Regions from separate parts of the Neorhizobium sp. 05N33 genome, predicted to be linked through region 3. Evidence: predicted binding sites of a transcription regulator. Region 3 holds the regulator's gene; each other region holds the start of a gene.
What was found. The regulator LexA, encoded in region 3, represses DNA repair genes until DNA is damaged. The targets are predictions, from matches to a motif close to TGTTCNNNNTGTGTTCNG.
Positions count from the first base shown of each region.

Region 1: a site for LexA is predicted at 2,228-2,245, ahead of AC1DLT_RS07330 (2'-5' RNA ligase family protein). Genes of this name have one in related genera too.
Region 2: a site for LexA is predicted at 2,094-2,111, ahead of AC1DLT_RS15550 (helicase-related protein). Genes of this name have one in related genera too.

Region 1 is NZ_JBFTNK010000002.1:603,719-607,897, reverse strand. It holds gene AC1DLT_RS07340 (methyl-accepting chemotaxis protein) at 1-918, shown strand, start outside; gene AC1DLT_RS07335 (VOC family protein) at 939-1,421, opposite strand; gene AC1DLT_RS07330 (2'-5' RNA ligase family protein) at 1,502-2,158, opposite strand; gene AC1DLT_RS07325 (nuclear transport factor 2 family protein) at 2,344-3,762, opposite strand; gene AC1DLT_RS07320 (helix-turn-helix domain-containing protein) at 3,858-4,179, opposite strand, start outside.
Region 2 is NZ_JBFTNK010000005.1:152,521-156,699, forward strand. It holds gene phbB (acetoacetyl-CoA reductase) at 30-758, shown strand; gene AC1DLT_RS15540 (YMGG-like glycine zipper-containing protein) at 1,011-1,268, opposite strand; gene AC1DLT_RS15545 (DUF3309 family protein) at 1,310-1,465, opposite strand; gene AC1DLT_RS15550 (helicase-related protein) at 2,190-4,179, shown strand, end outside.
Region 3 is NZ_JBFTNK010000016.1:33,982-38,160, forward strand. It holds gene eno (phosphopyruvate hydratase) at 1-93, opposite strand, end outside; gene kdsA (3-deoxy-8-phosphooctulonate synthase) at 204-1,052, opposite strand; gene AC1DLT_RS26465 (VOC family protein) at 1,056-1,925, opposite strand; gene lexA (transcriptional repressor LexA) at 2,126-2,845, shown strand; gene AC1DLT_RS26475 (ComEC/Rec2 family competence protein) at 2,826-4,179, opposite strand, start outside.

The sequences.
Region 1 (4,179 bases), on a different contig from region 3:
GCGGAAGTGCGGGCGCTTTCGTTACAGACTTCCCAGACCACAAGTTCGATCCAGGTCACGCTCGATCAACTGAACAGCCGCATCGATCGGCTGGTGACGGCCGGCGAAGGCGCCAGCCAGTCGGCCGAGGGCGTCAAGACGACCGCGATGAAGGTCCAGGGCTCATTCAAGGGCGTCGAAGGCGTCATGACCCAGATCCTCGACAACGCGTCTTCGCTTGCCGGGACCACCGAGACCGTCGACCGGCAATGCGGCGAGTTCGCCTCTTCGATCGCTTCCGCCGCAAGCGCGATCCTGAAATCCAACGACCAGCTGCAGCAGACCTCTTCCCGCGTCGGCGAGGTGGTGACGATCTCCGAGCGGATGATCCAGACGACGGCGAGCGTCGGCATCGAGACGCCGGACAGCCCCCATATCCGCGCCGTGATGGCCTATGCCGCCGAGGTTTCGTCCGTCTTCGAGGCAGCCGTCAAATCCGGCCGCATCGACCTCGGCGCCCTGTTTGATCGGCAATACGCGGCGATCCCCGGCAGCGATCCCGTGCAATACATGACGCGCTTTACGGAGTTCACCGACGCCGTCCTGCCGCCGATCCAGGAACAAGCAGCCGAAAGCGACCCGCAGGTGGCATTCTGTGCGGCCATCGACGAAAACGGCTATCTGCCGACCCACAATCGAAAATTTTCGCAGCGCCAGCGTCCCGGCGACGTGAACTGGAATACCGCCAACTGCCGCAACCGGCGCATCTTTAACGACCGTGTCGGCCTGGCGGCTGGCCGCAACAAGGAACCTTTCCTGCTGCAGACCTACCGTCGAGATATGGGCGGCGGCCAATTCGTGTTGATGAAGGACATTTCCGCTCCAATCACCGTCAACGGGCGTCACTGGGGTGGGCTGCGCCTCGCGATCAAGGTCTGATATCGGCAGGTGGCGTTGCGTCATCCCGCGTAGGCAGCGTCCAGTTTGGCAATTTCGATCTTTTTCATCGAGAACATGGCCTGCATGACACGACTGGCCCGGGCGTTGTCGCTATCCGTCAGCATGGTCGCCATCCTGGCATAATTGACCTGCCAGACGAGGCCGAAACGATCCGTCAGCCATCCGCAGGGCTGCTGCTGGCCACCTTCGACGAGCTTGCCGTAATAATGGTCGATCTCATCCTGCGTCTCGCAATGGACAAGGAAGGAAACCGCGCCGTTGAACTTCGCCAAAGGTCCGCCGTTGATCGCGGCAAAGCTCTGGCCTTCGAGCTCGAAGCCCATCGCCATCACCGAACCCTTCAAGCCAGGGCCGGCGTCGCCAAAGCGCGAGACATCGGTGATCTTTGAATTGTCGAATATCGAGACGTAGAAATTGACCGCTTCTTCGGCGTCGTTCTCGAACCAGAGATGGGGCACGATTCTATGTTTCTGGATGACCATCATTCTCTCCTCAAATGGGTGACCGGCCACAGGACGCCCGCGCTCCCGTCGGCCCGACATGTTCACGAAATTCTTTTCCGTCAGATCGTCATGCGGAGCTGTTCTGGCCGCATCGGATAAGCAGGGGCATTCGGATCGAAACTCCATCTCCCGAATTCCTCGTGCCGGGTTTCGCCATAATGGCTGTAGACCAGCATGAATTCCCCGGCGATCCAGGCGTAGTTCCGCTCGATAGGCATGGGTTCAATTCGGCCGCAGCCATAGATCAGCGTCACATGCGGGGCGGCGTCCGCCATCCAGACATTCGGTAGGTTGTGTCGGGTGAGGGCATGACGCAGCATCTGCGCGAACTGGTTGACAATCGGATTGCCCTTGGCGCGATACAGGGCGAGGTGACGCCTGCCTCCAAACAGGCCGCTGCTGTCGAGCGTGATCGGTATAGGCCTTGCGTGGATGCCGGCCATGACCATCCTGGTTGCCTCGATAAGCGCCAGGGGCGGCTCATCGAACTCTTCCATGCAAAGCAGGCTCATATGAAGAAGATCGGCGGGATAGGCATCGCGAGTATTCTGGTTTGTCGCGTGAATCATGGCATCGCCATGCATGATGAGACCGAGGGGAGCGGAAGGCTTGAGCACGAACATCAGCTTGCTCTTCCGCCGTTCTGGCCGGTTGGGTAGCTGCCAGCTCTCGCCAAAGGGGAACGAGAGCTGGCTAGCGTGCTTGCGCAAGCTCATCTTGCTACCGTCATAGTAATGCGACCTCATGCCGTTGAATGATTTTTAGCGAGACTCCTTGGATGAGTAAAGAACAAATGCGGAACAATTGCAATCATGGTTAATTTGCGAGCCGCTCCGGCACCGGCTTTAGCGGATAAGCCTGCCAGAAGAAGCTGTCGGCCGCCGCCTGGTCCTCCTCAAGTTCAGCGGGTTTTCGACGCGCGTTCGGCGGCGCGCTGGGTGAGCGCCCTGTCGCCGGTCTCGTCCGTCGCAATCATGGTCAGGGCGGAAATTTTCCAGCTGCCGTTAACCTTGGCGAGCTCGTAGCGGTAACTGCCGATCAGCACCCAGAGATCAGTTCCGATGCGATGGGTCGCCTGGAAATCGGCCTCGGCGGTCGCCTTCTCGCCTTGTAAGCCCGTGATCGTATGATTGGTCACGAGATGCAGCGTCTCGTCGAAACCCGGCAGGAAACCGGACCATTGCCGGATCACCTCATCGGCCGGTTGAGCAATCGGCTTGCCGCCCCAGAGGCTCGTATAGTCAAGCGTCACCTCGTCGGCGAAGGCGCGACGTACCCGATCCCATTGATGCCGGTCGGCGCCTGCGGCGATATCGGTGATCGTGTCGATGATCGCCGCACGGTCCTCGGGATTGGTCTGCCGGATCGCATTGACGCGGGTGAAATGCGCTGCCGCGGCGTCCGCCGCAATCGTCACCGGCTCCGATCGGTCGTAGAAGTCGAACTGACTGATACCGTCGAGCCAGAGTTCCGACTTTTCGCCCGGCAGCAGCGCGTAAAACGCATGCGCACCCTGCGGCACGGCAGCTCCCTCCGAATGAACGATCAAGGTCGGCTTGTCGAGCTTTGCCCCAAGCGAAACGGAATCGTAGGTCAGCCACGGCTCCCAGGAGGCGAGGTTGAAGCGGTTGTCATATTGCGGGATAAGGCCGCGATTGGCCTCCGTGTAATAGGGGACCCGATACATGAGCGAGGCCTTGTCGGTCGTGCTGGCGGCGGTGACGATCCTTGGTTCATCCCGGCGCTCGGAGGCCACCGCCTCGCGTGACGTGGCGATCAGCTTGGAAACGCCGTCCGGCCCGCCATAGACCTGCTCGACGATCTGTCGGTTGTGCAGCCATGGTGCGACCAATGCGACGGCAGCGAAATTGCCATTGTCCGTCGCCGCCGCTGCCATGTATCCGGCCGACGCGCAGATGCCGAGCCCGTTGATGTTGGTCGCATCCACTTCCGGCAGTGTCGCCATGAATGCGGCCGCGGCAGCGATGTCGCCGGTCTTTTCGGCCGGATCCTCCTTGAAGCGGATTTCACCGCCCGACTGTCCCCAGCCGCGATGATCGAAGGCGAGTGCGGCAAAACCGCGGTCCGCCATTTCGCGGGCATAGAGGCCGGACATCTGCTCCTTGATGGAAGTCCAGGCGCCGCTAACCACCACGCCTGGACGTTTCTCGCCGGCTCTGTAGTCCGGTGGCAGATAGAGCGTGCCAGCGAGCGCCGCGCCCTGGTTCTCGAAGGAAACGCTGCGGGTCTGGATATCCTCCGCGAGGGCAGCGGAGGTCATCATCGCGACGCAGAAGGTTGAAAAAGCAGCGGCTTTCATGGCGTTCTCCCATCTTGGTTACAATGACGGGAATTTGGCAGTTACGCAGAAGCGGCACAGGCGCAGATCTTGGCGTTCGCTATGCGATTATTGCTTCAATCGACCCTGAAGGCAGCGGGCGTCGTGCCCGTGTGGCGACGGAAATGCTGGCCGAACCGCGAGACATCCTCATAACCGACCCGGGCCGCAACGGAGGCGATCGGCAGCCGCGTGGTCTTCAGAAGCAGCTTGGTGAGTTCCATCCGCTCATGGATGACGTATTGAAGTGGCGATTTGCCGATGGCCCTGGTAAATGCCCGCGCGAAATGAAAACGGCTCATCGCCGCTTCGGCTGCCATGTCTTCCAGTGACAGATCGGCCGAAAGGTTTTCGTGGATGTAGGCAAGCGCGCGGTGCAGCCGCCTGTCGTCGATTCCG
Region 2 (4,179 bases), on a different contig from region 3:
CGGATCACAACGCAAAAGGGGACGGCCGCATGAGCAGGGTTGCATTGGTTTCGGGAGGAACGCGTGGGATCGGGGCAGCCATCTCCGTCGCGTTGAAGGCGGCAGGTTATCGTGTCGCGGCAAATTTTGCGGGCAATGAGGAAAAGGCGAAAGCCTTCCACGACGAGACCGGGATTCCGGTGTTCAAGTGGGATGTCTCCAGCTATCAGGCCTGCGTCGATGGCATCGCAAAAGTGGAGGCCGAACTCGGCCCGATTGAGGTGCTCGTCAACAATGCCGGCATTACGCGTGACGGCATGTTCCACAAGATGACGCCTGAACAGTGGAACGAGGTGATCGGGACCAACCTGACCGGCCTGTTCAACATGACCCATCCCGTCTGGAATGGCATGCGCGACCGCGGGTTCGGCCGGGTCGTCAACATTTCGTCCATCAACGGCCAGAAGGGCCAGATGGGCCAGGTGAACTATTCGGCGGCCAAGGCCGGCGATCTCGGCTTTACCAAGGCACTGGCGCAGGAAGGTGCTGCAAAGAACATCACCGTCAATGCCATCTGCCCCGGCTATATCGCCACCGAAATGGTGCGGGCGGTGCCGGAAAAGGTGCTGAACGAGCGGATCATTCCGCTGATCCCGGTCGGGCGCCTCGGCGAACCGGAAGAGATTGCCCGCTGCGTCGTCTTCCTTGCCTCCGATGATGCCGGTTTCATCACTGGCTCGACGCTGACGGCGAATGGCGGCCAATTCTTCGCCAGCTGATTTGCGGCATTAACTTTTGAGCGGGTTTCGGCGCATAATGCTGCGCCGAAATGGCTTATCCATATGGTTAACGAGTTGTTTTTCCACGAGATGTTGCGGTGAACAAAGCGGGAAACAGGCGATGTCGCCGATTCGTCGGCGATTCGTTCCGCCTTTGGCCAAAGGTTAACGCCGACAGTCTCCTGGAGGCAAAACAAAACCGGCGCCGATTGTTCGGGCGCCGGTCCTGAGGGACTGGATTATAGTCCGCGATTAGCGGCAACGGGCCTCATAGCGGCGGCCGTAACGGTCGCGATAGATGCAGTATCCGCGGCGCTCCGAGGAGTGACCGATTGCAGCGCCGACAAGACCGCCGGCGACTGCGCCGACTGCTGCGCCACCCCAGCTGTTCGACACTGCGCCACCAATGACGGCACCGGTGCCGGCACCGATCGCCGTGCCGCGTTCAGTCGCGGTGCAGGAGGCGAGCGTGCCGATCATGCAGCCCGCAATCAAGATCTTCTTCATCATGTTAGTTTTCCCTTCCCTTGGTACACACGGCTACGCCGCTTTTAAATCCTGCCCATCAGCAGCAGGATAATGATGATAAGGACTACAAGGCCCAATCCGCCCGACGGACCATAGCCCCAGCCCCGGCTATATCCCCAATTCGGCAAGGCGCCAATGAGCAGCAGAATGAGGATAACGAGCAATACGGTTCCGAGCATGATCTTCTACTCCGCTAGACAATCCGAGATGGATTTGGCGAGGAAACGTAGCGCCGCGATTTTTGTTCCATGGCTTGCAAACGTGTGCTCTCACATGTGGTTAAAGTGCGTTAGCCAATGTTAATGGCACCTGAACGATTCGCTTTTGAGGTTTCTACCACGACGATTTTCTTGCGGGTCTCTCGCGGTGACACCTACCATATCTTGTGAGAACAAATGGCGAAGACATGGATGTCTGTGATTCGTCGGTGATTCGTTCCGCCTTTGGCCTGAATCTTAATTCCGTGCTCGAAGGAGCGTGGGACGGCCTGAATCGATTGATAAAACGTTAACCATATCAATGGATTGACTCTTCCGATTCTTCGTGAAAGCGCAGCTTCGGGATGAATCCTTCGGTTGCATGCACCCAATCCTGATGCAGATTCAGGATGTCGTGGGGAAGGCGAGAGTCGCATCAACATATAGCGGTGAACAAAAGCTGAATCTTCTTGAGTCTGCGATTCGTCTCCGATTCGTTCGCGTCTGTTCCTTTGCATTTAAAATTCGAATCGCCGAGCCTCGATTTGCCGCCTTCAGCGATCGTCCTTCGGCCGCAAAAGCCATTCTTGAGGCTTGCGTTTGCCCGCCGAGATCGCCATGTGTTGCGTGGCTTTGAGTTTTGGGTGAAGACGCCAAACTCCGAGCCTTATGTGATGCATGGAACCAGGCTTTGAATTTCCAGCCCATGATCCTCAGCGGGCGCGGCGTCACCGCCGTCCTCGGACCCACCAATACCGGCAAGACCCATTATGCCATTGAGCGAATGGTGGCGCATGGTACCGGCGTGATCGGCTTGCCGCTCCGGCTGCTGGCGCGCGAGGTCTACACGCGTCTTGTCGAAAAGGTTGGCCTCTCCCAGGTGGCGCTGGTCACCGGCGAGGAAAAGATCACTCCGCCGAATGCACGCTTCTCCGTCTGCACCGTCGAGGCCATGCCGCGCGAGACGAAAGCCTCTTTCGTGGCGATCGACGAAGTGCAGCTCGCCGGCGATCTCGAGCGCGGCCATATCTTCACCGACCGAATCCTGCACCTGCGCGGGCGCGATGAAACGCTGCTCCTGGGGGCTGCGACCATGCGGCCGATCCTCGAGAGGCTTCTGCCGGGAATAACCATCGTCGAGCGGCCGCGCCTCTCGCAGCTCTTTTATGCGGGCCAGAAAAAGATCACCCGCCTGCCGCAGCGTTCTGCGATCGTGGCGTTTTCGGCCGACGAGGTTTATGCGATCGCCGAGCTCATTCGCCGTCAGCGCGGCGGCGCGGCGGTGGTGCTCGGGGCACTCAGCCCCCGCACCCGCAATGCGCAGGTCGGCCTCTACCAGTCCGGCGACGTCGAATATCTCGTCGCGACGGATGCGATCGGCATGGGTCTCAACCTCGATGTCGATCACGTGGCGTTCGCCCAGGATCGCAAATTCGACGGTTACCAGTTCCGCAGCCTCAATCCGGCCGAGCTTGCGCAGATCGCCGGACGCGCCGGGCGGCATGTGCGGGATGGGACATTCGGCGTGACCGGCCAGGTCGCGCCTTTCGAAGACGAGTTGGTCGAGCGAATCGAAAGCCACCACTTCGATCCGGTCAAAGTGCTGCAGTGGCGGTCGAAAAACCTCGATTTTTCGTCGCTCAAAGCCCTGCGGGAAAGCCTGGATGCTGCGCCGACCCTTCTGGGCTTGACGCGGGCGCTTCCTGCGACCGACAGCCAAGCCTTTGATTATCTTTCGCGTTATCCCGAAATCAAGGACATAGCGACCACCCCGCAGCGGGTCGAAAAACTCTGGGAGGCCTGTGCCCTGCCAGACTACCGACGAATTGCGCCGGCGCAGCACGCCGACCTTATTTCGACTCTTTTTTCCGATCTTGTGCGCTTCGGGACGGTGAACGAAGAATTCATGGCGGAACAGGTCCGCCGCGCCGACCGCACCGATGGTGAAATCGACACATTGTCGGCCCGCATAGCGCAGATCCGGACCTGGACCTACGTCTCTAATCGCCCTGGTTGGCTTGCCGATCCGACACACTGGCAAGAAAAGACACGGGAAATAGAGGATAGGTTATCGGACGCGCTACATGAAAGGTTGACGAAACGCTTTGTTGATCGCAGGACATCTGTGCTCATGAAGCGCCTGAGAGAGAATGCGATGCTGGAAGCTGAAATCAGTGTGAATGGCGATGTCTTTGTAGAGGGACATCACGTCGGGCAATTGGCCGGTTTCCGGTTCACGCCCGTTTCGGGAACCGAGGGGCCCGACGCCAAGGCGGTGCAAGGTGCCGCCCAGAAAGCGCTGGCGCTCGAATTCGAGGCGCGGGCGGCAAGGCTTTATGCATCGGGCAATAACGACCTGGCGGTCGGATCCGATGGTTTCGTGCGCTGGCTCGGCGAGCCTATCGCCCGTCTTGCGGCGAGCGACCATGTCATGCGTCCGCGCGTCATCCTGCTTGCCGACGAGCAGCTGACCGGTCATGCCCGCGAACATGTGCTCGCCCGTCTCGAGCGTTTCGTCAATCATCACATCGCGACGGTTTTGAAGCCGCTCGACGATCTGTCGCGTGCTGAAGACCTTCAGGGCCTCGCCAAGGGGCTCGCCTTCCAGCTCGTCGAAAACCTCGGCGTGCTGTTCAGGCGCGACGTGGCCGACGACGTGAAGTCGCTCGATCAGGATGCGCGCGCTTCGATGCGTC
Region 3 (4,179 bases):
CGAACCGTCTTCCAGATAGACATCCACCTCAACGGTCGGATTGCCGCGGCTGTCGAGAATTTCGCGGGCGATGATATCGGTGATGGCGGTCAAGGGTCTCTCCCTGGGTTTGAACTTGACGTCACGAGGTCACTGAAAATGTCTCATAATCAATGACACGAAAATTACAATCGAAGCAGTTTGCGTGCTTTTTGTGGGCGCGCTCACGCCGCCTTGGCGACGGCGTCGAGGGCAAGCAGCTTTTCGAGCAGCCGCGGCATGTCCTTCAGATGCACCATGTTCGGGCCGTCCGAGGGAGCATTGTCGGGGTCCTGATGGGTTTCCACGAAGACGCCGGCGACACCGACAGCCACGGCTGCGCGCGCCAGCACCGGCACCATGGTGCGGTCGCCGCCGGTCGAAGCGCCCTGCCCGCCCGGCTGCTGCACCGAATGCGTCGCATCAAAAATCACCGGCGCGCCCATTGACGCCATGATCGGCAGCGAGCGCATATCGGAGACCAGCGTATTATAGCCGAAGGACGCGCCGCGCTCGCAAAGCAGCACATTCGGATTGCCGCTCTGGGTGAACTTCGCAAGCACGTTCTTCATGTCCCAAGGCGCCAGGAACTGGCCCTTCTTGACGTTGATGACGCGGCCGGTCCTGGCCGCCGCAATAAGCAGGTCGGTCTGGCGGCAGAGGAAGGCCGGGATCTGCAGGATGTCGACCGTCTCGGCCACGACGGCGCACTGCTCTTCCGTGTGAATGTCGGTCAGAACCGGGAAGCCGAACTCTTTCTTGAGGTCGGCAAAGATTTCCATGGCGGTTTCGAGCCCGAGGCCGCGCTTGCCTGAAATCGACGTGCGGTTGGCCTTGTCGTAGGAGGACTTGTAGACGAGGCCGATGCCGAGCTTGCTGCAGAGTTCCTTCAACGCGCCTGCCATCATGAAGGCGTGGTCGCGGCTTTCCATCTGGCAGGGACCGGCGATCAGCGACAGTTTTGCGTTCTGCGCGAAAACCACCTTGCCGCCTCCTTCGCCGACGGAGACGCTGGAGTTTGCGGTAACTTCCATGATCTATTCCTCGAAGCCGAACAAAACACCCTGGCCGGGCGCCGCCGAGACGAGAACGCGGCCCTCCCGGCGGACGAATGCGACGTCATTAGCAGCAAGGGTGATCTCTGTCACGGCAAGATCGGCGGTTTTGAAGATGACCGCCCGGCCGCGCAGTCCTTCGGCGCCCGGGGTCGGCTGAACCGCAAATTCCGCCTCGAGCTCCCGATCCTGCAGGATCCGGATGCGGGCATTGGCCGCGGCAAGCTGGAGCGGTGCAGCCTCCGGCGCGGCCTTGGTCAGCAGCACCTGTTCGACCAGCGGAGCGAAATCGGCAGGTGTCGGGGCCGACAGGATGATTTCGCTCAGGCCGGTGACGGTATTGGCATGCCGCTCCAGCTCGCGGTCGGCAGGCAGCGGGTTGATGCGCTGGCAGGAAAACAGGAAGAACTCGGGCGCGCGGTCATCGCCGGCGAATGCCAGCCGGAAGCTCGCCTGCGTCTCGGAACCGTCGGCCAGGATCATGCCGCGGGAAAATTCGAGCACGTCGCCTGCCGAAACGCCGCGCATCTTGAAACGCGCATGATCGGCCATCGCATCGCGGGTCGCGACAACGAGAGCGGAAAAGCCCTGCCGGTTGGACGTCTTGCGGAAGGCGAGATCGCGAGCCGTGAAAACGTTGCCGCGCTTTGCCGCAACACCCGCATGGCGTCGGTTGGCAAGAGCCAGCGGCTCCAGGTAGGTCCCATCCGAGAAGAACACGCAAGCATTGGCGGTGCCGAAAGGATGAAAAGCATCCGGCGCAACTGTAAAACCGAGCTCCGTGAGCCGGGAACGCGCAGCGGTAAGTCCCGCCACCGGCAGCACGAGATGATCGATCGGTCTTGCGTTCACGCGAGGGCCCCCTGAATTGGAATCGCAAAGCTACTTTGGCAGCGGGCTGGCGCCGCGCAAGTGGTGTGACACCAGATATCTGGCACGCATCTATGAAGAAAAAATCATCATACTTCACAGAAATTTAGGGACTTGCGGAACACATATGGAACATATAGTGTCCGTTCTGGATTTGTTTCCGACTCTGAGGGTGCCAAAAGATGCTCACGCGCAAACAACAGGAATTGCTTCTGTTCATTCACGAACGCATGAAGGAATCCGGTATCCCGCCGTCATTCGACGAAATGAAGGACGCGCTCGACCTTGCGTCCAAGTCCGGAATCCATCGTCTGATCACGGCGCTCGAGGAGCGCGGCTTCATCCGCCGCCTGCCGAACCGGGCCCGCGCGCTGGAAGTCATCAAGCTCCCGGAAGCCTATTCGCCGAGCATTCAGCCGCGGCGCGGTTTTTCGCCCAGCGTCATCGAGGGCAGCCTCGGCAAACCGCAGCCGGCCGCAGCACCTCAGAAACTCGCGGCCAACGATGGCTCGTCGAACGCCACGACCGTTCCCGTCATGGGCCGCATCGCCGCCGGCGTGCCGATCTCGGCGATCCAGAACAACACGCACGACATCTCCGTGCCGGCCGAGATGCTCGGCTCCGGCGAGCATTACGCGCTGGAGGTCAAGGGCGATTCGATGATCGAGGCAGGCATTCTCGATGGCGACACCGTGATCATTCGCAACGGCACGACGGCCAATCCCGGCGACATCATCGTGGCGCTGGTGGACGATGAGGAAGCGACGCTGAAGCGTTTTCGCCGCCGCGGCGCCTCGATCGCGCTCGAAGCCGCCAACCCCGCCTACGAGACCCGCATTTTCGGGCCTGACCGGGTGAAGATCCAGGGCAAGCTCGTCGGCCTCATCCGCCGTTATCACTGATCAGCTGCCGGAGCGGTTCCGGCAACGCGTTGTCGAAACTCTGGCTTCGCCAATCGTAGTGGCGGTGCCTAGTCCAGGGCCGGTCCTCGGCCGCCATTGCGGCACGGACCTGCCAGCGTCGCATGTCGCCCGTGTCGTTCAGCGAAATCTCCAGCGCGCCGGTCTTTCTGAGCGTCGTGCCATTGATCATCAGTCCGCCGGACCGGCATCGGTCGAAGCGTGCCCGCGGGGCGATGACAAGATCGGCGGCGTCGCAGGCAGCGCCGGCGTAACGGCCGTCTTCTACGGCCACGATGATGGCATTGCCCGTGCTTGCGGCGCACCAGGCCTTAGGCTCGCAGGTGAAGCGGTCGGAAGTCACCTGGCTTATTCGCAACCTCACTGTTTCGAGTTCCGCCGAGGTCAACTCGCGGCGCTTATCGTTTTTTGCGCCTGCTGGTTTGCGGTCGGGCGGCTTGTCCCTGGCCGGCGACATGTCCGGTTTGGTCGGGTCGCCGAGCAGAAGCGCCCTCTTCCACTGGTCGTAGATGAAATCAGGCGGGCGGGCGCGGTTGGTGGAAACCTGTTCCCCGTTTACGAGCGCCACCATTGTCCCGTCTTCCGAGACCAATATATCCGCCAGAGGCGTCGATCGCTCATGCCAGGAAAGCAGCAGAGCGGTCACCATCAGCGGCGGACCGATCAGCCTTAGCTTCGTCCTGAGCAGGGTCAGCAGCAGGAAGCCTGCCGTTGAGACCGTCAGGAACCATGGATGCTGGCGGCCTATCCCGACATCGCCACCCCAGGCAGCCACGTGCCCGGCAATAGCGATCACCGCTTCCAGGCCAAGGCCCATGAGCTTCATGAAGGGAGCATCAAGGCCGAAGGGCATCAGTAGCATGCCGACCAGACCGGCCGGCATCACCACGAAGGAGATGATCGGCATGGCTGCGAGGTTTGCGGCGAGGCCATAGGTGGCGATGCGATGAAAATGCTCGACCGAAAACATCGCGGTCGAAACGCCGCCGATCAGCGAGGTGACGAAGACGCCGGCTGCGAAGTTCCACGATGCCAGGATAGGCATCACCATGCGGTGACGGAACGGCAGAGGCTGAGGATCGCGGCCTTCGGCCCTCTGTTTCCAGAGCGCATAACCGGCGACCAGGGCGGCGGTGGCGGCAAACGACATCTGGAAGCTCGGCCCGAGCATTTCCGAGGGCGACATGGCGATGATGACGAGCGCGGACAGCGCCACATTGTGCAGGCTGATCGACGGTCGGTCGAAGAGGACGGCAACCAGCATGATTGCCATCATGATGTAGGCCCGCTCGGCCGAAACGCCGAAACCGGAGATC